Regions from separate parts of the Granulosicoccus sp. 3-233 genome, predicted to be linked through region 2. Evidence: predicted binding sites of a transcription regulator. Region 2 holds the regulator's gene; the other holds the start of a gene.
What was found. Region 2 encodes FliA, which starts transcription of late flagellar genes. Its sites were predicted from a motif close to GCTAAAGTTNNNNNNNNNNCNGCCGATA; they were not measured.
Positions count from the first base shown of each region.

Region 1 (4,882 bases), on a different contig from region 2:
GAGTTGGCCTGCGATACCATCGCATTACCGGCTTGTTGCAGAATCTGCGCACGCGTCATGTTGGCAGTCTCAACCGCGAAATCGGCATCGATGATACGGCCACGGGCAGCAGCCTGATTTTCCATGCCAACCTGCAGGTTGTTGATGGCACTTTCGAAACGACTTTGCATGGCACCGAAGTCGGCACGTGAGGCGGTGACATCATCAATCATGGCATCGATGCTGTCTATGGCGGAAGAAGCACCACCGACAGAACTGATCGTTGCGCTGGAGATGGCCGTGATCTCCGTCAGCTTGATCGCCAGGGTGTTGGAGGAATCGTTGTTTGCTCCGATCTGGAACACGACACTGGCTGAAGATTCGTTGAGAACCGACTGACCATTGTAGACAGTGGTTTCGGCAATTCGTCCGATTTCCTCGTTCAGTGCTGCAAATTCAGCATCCAGGTTTGCACGGTCACTATCGGAGTTGGTTCCGTTCTTGGATTGCACGGCCAGTTCACGCATGCGTTGCAGCATGTTGTTCACTTCCTGCAAACCGCCTTCAGCAGTCTGCGCCAGAGAGATACCGTCGTTGGCATTTCGGATGGCGACGTTCATGCCGCGAACCTGGGTGTTCATGCGTTCGGCGATGGCCAGACCGGCGGCATCGTCCTTGGCGCTGTTCACACGCAGTCCGGAGCTCAGACGTTCCATGGACGTGGACAGAGAAGACTGTGACTGAGAGAGGTTTCTCTGAGCAGTCAGTGACATGACGTTCGTGTTGATTGTTTGTGCCATTGTATTATCAGTTTCCTGGAGTGTCGTGGGTCCCTGTTTTTATGAGATGTGGCGTCTTCTCCTGAAGTGATTCGTGATTCGAACCATGCGCACATGAAACCGTTATCGGGCGCTCTGTGCGTCAACTGAAGGGGTGTGGCGAGAAAATCGAGATAATCGCGGAACGACCCCCCATTTCCCGAACTTGTCGGTCGGATGACTGCCCTGAAACCACGACTCTGTCGCTGAACGGGAAGCACTACATGGCGTGCCGGTGCTGAACTCGAGCCGTCCTGGGGATGTCCCCGGCCACATCTCTATCGGTGGCGGGCGAGTTCATCGGCAATGTCGCCTTGCGTGGACGAGGAGGGCAGGAGGGTCGTGAAGACCAGGAAGACCAGGAGGGCAGGGCAAGCGGATTCGGGCTTACCGTGTGATGATCGGAAGAAGGATGACTCGTCTCGGAGAGGAAATCACGAGGGGCAGCTCTTCGGATCGGGTGTCGCCGTGCGGCATTGCGAGTCGAAGTGATCGGAACCTCGGGAGAGAACTCCCGAGGTTCGGGTGCTGCAGCAGTGGCTGCGTAATGAATACAGCTGTCTATCCGAGCAGCTGCAATACACTCTGTGGAGCGGAGTTGGCCTGTGAGACCATGGCATTGCCTGCCTGCTGCAGAATCTGCGCGCGTGTCATATTGGCTGTTTCAACGGCGAAATCGGCATCCACGATGCGTCCACGGGCCGCAGCCTGATTCTCCATGCCCACCTGCAGATTGTTGATGGCGCTTTCAAAGCGGCTTTGCATGGCACCGAAATCGGCGCGGGACGCGGTGACATCGTCAATCATGCTGTCGATCGCGGAGATCGCACCGGAAGCGCCGGTTACGGTCGAGACGGTTGCACCTGCAATTGACGTGATTTCGGTGAGTGCGATGGTCAGGGTGTTGGCTGCACCGTTATTGGCACCTACCTGAAAGCCGACGCTGCCACCTGCGCTGTTGATGACCGATTGTCCGTTGTAGACGGTGGTCTCTGCGATTCGTCCTATTTCCTCGTTCAGGGCGGAGAATTCGGCATCCAGGTTTGCACGATCGCTGGTCGAGTTGGTACCGTTCTTGGACTGTACCGCCAGTTCACGCATGCGTTGCAGCATGTTGTTCACTTCCTGCAAACCACCTTCCGCAGTCTGTGCCAGGGAGATACCATCGTTGGCGTTGCGGATGGCGACGTTCATGCCACGGACCTGAGTGTTCATGCGTTCGGCGATGGCCAGACCGGCGGCATCATCCTTGGCGCTGTTGACACGCAAGCCGGAACTGAGTCGTTCCATCGAAGTTGACAATGAAGACTGCGACTGCGAGAGGTTTCTCTGAGCAGTCAGTGACATGACGTTTGTATTTATTGTTTGTGCCATTGTTTTCTATTTTCTCTCTATTCCTGAAGTCCTTTGAATGGGTGGATGTGGCGTCTTGTCGTGAAGTGGATCTGCGAACAGAACCATGCACACATGTGTTATTTATCGGAAGGCACGCGGCTCGAATAAACGGAACTACCACAAATATCAGGAAGAAAACGAATGACTTTTGTAAACCTGTGAGTTGTTGAACGTTGTTTGCCGGTATTACCGGGCGATCATCAGCCTATGTAATTGAACAGCGACAGACTTTCGACCTTGCCATAGGTCTGTTGCAGTACCTGCAGCGACGTCATTTGCGTCTGCAGGGACGTAATGGCCTCCGCGATGTCGATATCTTCGACTTCCGCACGTGTTCGTTCTATCTGCAGTGTGATATCGGCATTCTCTTCCCGGCTGCTGTCGATATTGTTCAGGCGAGTACCCACCTGGGCACGGACGGTATTGATATGGTCCAGGCTCAGGTCGAGGTTGCCGATCAGAACATCGATATCCTGTTGCATGCGCGCTCGCTCTGCCTCCGAGCTCGGTGAGCTGTCGAGCATGTCGACGAAATTCGATACAGTGGTGAAGATGTCCTGATTGCTGCTGGGTGCAACATGGAATACGTCACCTGTTTGCGGATTGCCCGAGATGCTGGTCGTGATGCCGTTGAATTCGATGGAACCTCCAGACTCGTATGCACCCGATTGCAACGTCGTTCCGGTGGAGGTGTCGATGATGTCGTAGGTACCGGGCGTAGAGAAGGTGATGTCGAATGGCTTGTTCTCATATTCACTGCGATTCAGTACCGATCCCTGGGCAATGGTGCCTGTGCCGGTGTTGGCCGCATCCATCTCGACCTGGAATGTGCCGTTGCCGTTGCGAATGCGCATGAAGGCATCAGCTCCCGAATCCCCGGTCTGAATCTTTCTGCCCAGACCGATGGACGTCAGTTGCGCGTCGTCGCTGCCGTTGTACCTGACCTCCGGATCGCGGGTGAAGGGTTGCGTCTGTGTATTGGATCCGCTGAACAGATAGTTGCCGAGCGTATCCTGCGCGTTGGCCATGTCGTAGAGCTCATCCAGCCGCAATTTGACTTCCGCATTGTGAGCGGCCCGCGTCGTATCGTCCACCGCGCCACTGTTGGCAGTCAACGCCAGTTCACGTATGCGTAACAGGGTGTTGGCAGTGCCTGTCAGAGCGGCCTCTTCCAGTGAGAGTTGTGATTCGGCGATCGATGCATTGCGCTGGTACTGACTCAGCTGGCTTTCCGCTTCCTGCATCTTGACTATATGAGCCGACTGCGCAGGATCATCCGAAGGGGTATTGATCCTCCTTCCGGTACTGATCTGTTCCTGGACACGCGCCAGTTCATTCTGTTTCTGGACCAGATCGGTGGCGATTCTCGAGGCCAGAATATTGGATGACATTCGTGTACTGATCATCGGACTGCTCCCAGTATGGTCTGAAACATATCGTCGGCTGCCGATATGATCTGTGCTGAAGCCTGGTACGCTTGCTGAAAGCGGGTCAGGTTGATGGCTTCCTCGTCAAGGCTGACCGATTGCGTTGCCTGCTGTCGTTCAATGGCGTTGTCCCTGAGCGATTCCAGTGCGGTGGCGCGGGTTTCTGCCGAATTCGTCTGAGCGCCGATCCGGGACACCATCGAGCCATAGGCTTCATTGAAGGTCTGGTTGCCGCCGATACTCAGCGAATTCTGCAGTTCGGCCAGGGCCATGCCATTGCTGTTGTTGCCGATTCCCGACAGATTGGCTTCCACACGATGGGAATCGCCCTCCTGGATGTCACCACTGATGGAGACTTGCCAGCCATTGAACTCGATGGCATCGCCTTCGGAATAATCCGTGGCGCTGGCGAGTGTCGCTCCGGAACCCGAATCGATGATGTCGTAGCTGCTGTTCGAGGTAAATACGATGTCGACCGAATCGGTCAGGGACGAGTTGCCTGTATCGACAACTCTGGCGCTGCTGATACGCGAATCCCCGAGATTGCTGATGTCACTGCGCGTGCTCAGCTGACCGGAGAGGGCGATATCTTCGGCATTGTTCAGTACCGTGTTCATCGTCGCGGCCACTCTGCCCGTTGCGGACAGCACGAAGGTGTCGCCGACGTCAGGTGAACCGCTCAGACTCAGGGACACGCCATCGAGTTCCAGTGGCATGGGCCCACTGACCGCCTTGCCGTCGGAATTGCGGGTTGCCGTGAAGTTCGCACCATCGAAGCGAAGCAGGTAGTCGGAGGCTTCCAGAGCGCTGGTGTCACTGATTTCAGCACTGAGTACGCCGGATCCGGTGTTTCTGCTGCTGGCGTATGTCTGTGGTGCGGCCAGTTCGAATATCGGCTCACCGGCTTCTCCATTGATGTCGATTCCCAGAGCGTGCTGCTGATTGACTGCGTCACTGATACTCAGGGCGAGTCGGCCCAGTTCTGCCATCGCGGGCTGCAGTGTCTGATTGGCAAACTCACTCAGACCACCGATTTCTCCGCCCTGCAAGCGTGCCGAAACGTTCTGTTCGCTACCCTCGCTGCCAACCTGGATCTGCATGCGATCAGGGTAGGTATCATCAGGTACGGCCTTGACTTCCTGAGCGACGTTGTCGATGACCAGACTGATGCCTTTGCCCATGAACACGTTGAGAGCGCCGTTTTCCTGCAGATTCGTGTCGATGTCGATATAGGCGGACAATTCCTTGACCAGTTGATCCCGT
Region 1 covers NZ_JBQYLE010000019.1:37,930-42,811, forward strand. Annotated here, with positions in the region: gene ACUNV4_RS28615 (flagellin N-terminal helical domain-containing protein) at 1-779, opposite strand, end outside; gene ACUNV4_RS28620 (hypothetical protein) at 1,058-1,195, shown strand; gene ACUNV4_RS28625 (flagellin N-terminal helical domain-containing protein) at 1,359-2,171, opposite strand; gene flgL (flagellar hook-associated protein FlgL) at 2,393-3,598, opposite strand; gene flgK (flagellar hook-associated protein FlgK) at 3,595-4,882, opposite strand, start outside.
Region 1: the regulator FliA is predicted to act here: its motif matches at 2,317-2,344, upstream of ACUNV4_RS28625 (flagellin N-terminal helical domain-containing protein).

Region 2 (4,882 bases):
GTCCAGCGCCATTGCCGGAGGCCTGGCCTTCACGACCCTGCTGACATTGTTTCTGACACCGTGCCTGCTGGTACTGGGAGATCGCGTGGCTTCTCGCCTGTTGCGCAGACGCGCACATCGGCAGCAGGCCCCCCACATCACCTCGATCGAATCATCCACCTGAGAATCCGCCCGTCCAGCTCGGCAGATAGTCGAGCAGACGCAGCGATAAACGCAGAACTTGCAGTAAAGTCGGAATGAATGGGTGGGAATGACAGGGCTCGGACCTTGTACAACAAGGGAGCGGTGTCGGACTCAAGTGCCCATCGAGGAGAAGAGACGCATCATCATCGTTACGCAGATCACTTGATACTTACTGTGATCTGCGAAACATTTCGCAGAAACGAAAGATGGCGTCCCCTAGGGGACTCGAACCCCTGTTACCGCCGTGAAAGGGCGGTGTCCTAGGCCACTAGACGAAGGGGACGCTGTGTTGTCGGCCAGGCCGACGCCTTCGTTAAGCTGCGTATTATACGGATATTTTTTGCTGTGTGTTGTTTCTTGCGAAAATTTTTTCAGGCAACGTCAGGACCCTCTCCTTCACCCGCTTCTTCAGCCGCAACTGCCCGCACCTGATTGGGTCCTGCCCGACGGGCAACGACCAGTGCCTCGCGGGTACGAGACATCAGACTCTGTGCATTGTCCCCGGCAGCCAGCTCCGTGACCCCCGCGCTGGCCGTCAGCACGAACTGCACATTGTCGAAGCTCACGCAGTGGTCCACTGCCTGGCGCAAGCGCTCCGCCAGGATCAGAGCCCCTTCCATATCCGTCTGATTGAGGATGATGCAGAAGGCATCGCTGTCGGTACGAAAGATCAGGTCACTTTGACGCAGCCGCTCAGCCAGCGTCTCCGCCACGGTATGCCAGGCCTCATCGCCCACCTTGGCCCCATGGTCTTCGCTGATCGAATCCAGATGGTCGACGCTCAGCAGCATGATGGACAGTGGTTGTTCCACTCGCCGCACCAGCCGGATCTCGCGCGGCAGCAGCTCATCCAGTGCTCGTTGGTTACGCAGACCGGTGGTGCTGTCGGTCATTGCCTTCATCAGCACTTCAAAATGCTCCAGCGCATTTTCCAGCGGATAGATCAGGCTCTCGACCAGGCGTTCGGCATCGCGCTCGTCACGTGGGGTGAATGCCCGGCTGCGCATCAGGAGGATTTCACCCAGCGAGCGATCACCGAGCTTCAGTTCGAAACGCTGCCGGTACTGACGCGTGAACCCCAGCATGATGTCGGCACCACGGTCTGCAGCGACATACTGCAAGCCGTCGAATTTCACGAAACTCTGACCTTCGGTCAACAGACACTCGAACAGGCGCTCGAGGTCGAGTTTGCGATGCAGCAGAGCATTGAATTCAAGCTGCCTCAGCTGCACGTCAAGGCGTTGCTGGCGCAACGTATCGGATGAGGTTAATGCCGAGTGTTTGGCACTGACAGCGACCATGACAAGCGCTTCACGATTCCAGGGAATCAGAATCTTGCAAACAGCGGACCAAACCGCAGGGACAATCTACCCTGCAATGCCGGTGCTGGCGTTCAAGTACAACACGACACACAAAGCGGCCAGGGTTATTCCCAGCAATGACCAGGGCAGCACACTCTGGGATACCGGTGTGGCGTTGCCCTGCCACTCGTCACGCAGTTGCTGTGGCACGGTATCGGGAATCCTGCGACGCTCAAGCGCCACATCCTTGTCGCTGCGGCGTTCATCCTGCCCGTCCCTGACCTTCAGAAATCGGTTCCAGCCATCGTCGGACTGCAGATTCAGCAGCTCTTCGGGAATCAGTTCCGGCACCTGGGTCACCGGCTCCCACAACTCCCCGTCCCGACTGACTCTGTCAGTGTTGCGAACCCGCCCCAACAGCAGGAAGCGTCCGACTTCATTGGTGGAAAAGGGCCCCTGCACGCGCGAGCCTTTCTGTACATACCATTGGGATTCATCAGCGACCATTTCGACTCACCTACTTCATTGTCCATTCAGTCATGCGTGCCTTCAAGCGAACCAGAGCCTGACCATGGATCTGACAGACTCGGGATTCACTGACTCCCAGAATGTCGCCTATTTCACGAAGATTCAGATCATCATCGTAGTACAGCGACATGACGAGTGCTTCACGTTCAGGTAAGTTCTTGATCGATACAGCCAGCGCTTCACGGAAGGACTGATACTCGACCTGATCGCCCGGACTGGCCTCGGCACTCTGCGGCAGGGCAATGGTTTCACCCGTATGCTCGTCGGGCTGATCAAAACTGAAGATATGGGCGGCGGAGCTTTCGGTCAGTATCAGGTGATAGGCGGACAGCTCGATGCCGAGCTTCTCGGCCACGATGGCAGCCTTGGCTTCTCTACCGCTGGTCTGTTCCACATTTCTCAGTACCTCGGCTGCTTCGCGCGACTTTCGATGAACCGAGCGCGGGGTCCAGTCCGAGCGACGAATCTCATCGAGCATCGCCCCGCGAACCCGGATCCCGGCATACGTCTCGAAGCTGGCACCCTGTGAGGGGTCGTAATGCCTGGCAGCTTCAAGCAGACCGATCATGCCGGCCTGGATCAGATCCTCCGCCTGAACACTGGGTGGCAGACGATTCATCAGATGGAACGCTATTCGCTTCACCAGATTGGCATTGGCTGCAACCAGGCCATCCGGATCGACTGTGGTGACTTCGTTGTACATCGCGTGTGCATTCATACGGACTCTTTTCTCACCGTGTACTGTCGGCGACTTCTATCAGTCGCTCTACAAAAAATTCGATATGCCCGCAGGGCGTCTGTGGTTGCGGCCAGCGAGCAACGCGGGTCGCCAGCTTCCTGAAGGCCAGTGCAGAGGCCGACCGTGGAAACACATCCACCACGGCACTCTGCTGACTGACGGCCTGCTTCAGCTGAGCGTCCAGCGGAATCGACCCGCAATAGTCGAGTAACACATCCAGACAGCGGTCTGTCATGTCGCTCAGCGCGGCATACAGATCCAGACCATGTTGCGAACTCTCTGTCTTGTTGGCCACGACCCGAAAACGGCGCACATGGCAGCATTCGTTCAGGACCCGAACCGTGGAAAAGGCATCCTGCAAGGCAGTCGGTTCGTCGACGACCACCACGATGACTTCACGCACCGCTCGACAGAAGCTCATCACGCTCTCCGACAGGCCTGTGGCAATGTCGATGATCAGCGTATCGGCGCTGGTCGGCAGCTCGCTGAACAGGCCGATCAGACCGGCGTGTTCGACGTGGGTCAGGTGCGCCATCTCCATGGCACCACTTGCGCTGGGGATGACCGAAACACCCCGTGGCCCCTGCAGCACGATGTCGTCCAGGCGACAGCTGCCCGCAAAGACATCACTGAGTGTGTACGCTGGACGCAGATTCAGTAAACGATCGATATTGCCCAGTTCGAAGTCGCCGTCAACCAGCAGGACTTCGTGCTCACTTGCTCCCAATGCAGCTGCCAGATTGACAGCCACGTTCGACTTGCCTACTCCGCCCTTGCCACCGGCAACGGCAATCGTCTGAACCGGACGTCGGTTCAACGACAGTGTTGGAGAGACCGGAAAATTCACCGGGCAATTACCCGTATGGTGGACAAGACTGACATCTACGCTGAGTTCCTCGACTGTCCGTGTCGACATCCCCCCATTCACAGGCGGATGTATCGAAACGGTTTCGAGGTGTCAGGGAGCAAGTCTCGAACCAGCGGATGCCAGCTGGCCGCCAGTGAGCCTATCTGTGGTGGTTGAAACGCCTGTTTTGGGAAGCGTCCCGCAATTTATCTGTGAACCAACCCGAATCAGCCCGGATTCGGCACCACCGTAACGCAGCTTCGGGCACAGCACGCGGGGTCACGTCCTGTGCCCTGTCAGGCTTACGACACTTCTTCAGGTCGCTGAATATTGTATTTACGCATTTTCTCGACCAGCGTGGTTCGCCGGATCTTCAGTCGATTGGCGGCATGCGCAACCACACCGGAGCACTCGTCCAGAGCCTGTTCGATCAGGCTGATCTCGATATCGGTCAGGTGCTGTTTCAGATCGATCCCTTCCCGAGGCAGGCGTGGCTTGTTGTTGAGCGGCACGGCCGGCATGCCGGAGACCATCGGCAAGCCATTGCCACCACTGCCGGAGGCCGGCTCCGACTCTTCCCGACTATCGCTCAGGGCACGGCCATGCGGCGCCATCTTCGGCGGCAGGTCGGCCGCATCCACGACACCGTAGGGATGCAGGATGGTCATGCGCTCCATCAGGTTCGCCAGCTCACGGACATTGCCTGGCCAGTCGTAATTGCACAGGGCCATCATGGCAGCGGGTGTCAAGCGCACCGAGGATTTCTTTTCGTGCTCCAGCCGCGTGATCAGTTCATTGACCAGCAACGGCAGATCTTCCGCGCGGCTGCTCAGTGGTGGCATCTCTATGGGAAAGACATTCAGGCGATAGTACAGATCTTCCCGGAAGCGACCGTCCTCGATCAGCGTTTCCAGGTCGCGGTGTGTCGCGGCGACAATACGCACATCGCTCTTGATACTCTTGTTGCTACCGACCCGCTCGAACGAGCGTTCCTGAATGACGCGCAGCAGCTTCACCTGCATGGTCAATGGCATGTCGCCGATTTCATCCAGGAAAATCGTGCCACCTTCTGCCAGCTCGAAGCGCCCCTGACGGGAGCCCACAGCCCCGGTAAACGAGCCCTTCTCGTGGCCAAACAATTCGCTTTCGAGCAACTCACCCGGAATTGCCCCACAGTTGATGGGGACGAAGGGCTTGTTACGCCGATTGGAATAATAGTGGATGTTGCGAGCCACCACTTCCTTGCCGGTTCCGGATTCACCCAGAATCAGCACGGTTGCCTCG
Region 2 covers NZ_JBQYLE010000001.1:350,937-355,818, reverse strand. Annotated here, with positions in the region: gene ACUNV4_RS01630 (efflux RND transporter permease subunit) at 1-163, shown strand, start outside; tRNA gene ACUNV4_RS01625 (tRNA-Glu) at 391-466, opposite strand; gene ACUNV4_RS01620 (GGDEF domain-containing protein) at 555-1,415, opposite strand; gene ACUNV4_RS01615 (DUF4339 domain-containing protein) at 1,551-1,991, opposite strand; gene ACUNV4_RS01610 (RNA polymerase sigma factor FliA) at 2,002-2,730, opposite strand; gene ACUNV4_RS01605 (MinD/ParA family ATP-binding protein) at 2,744-3,667, opposite strand; gene ACUNV4_RS01600 (sigma-54 dependent transcriptional regulator) at 3,901-4,882, opposite strand, start outside.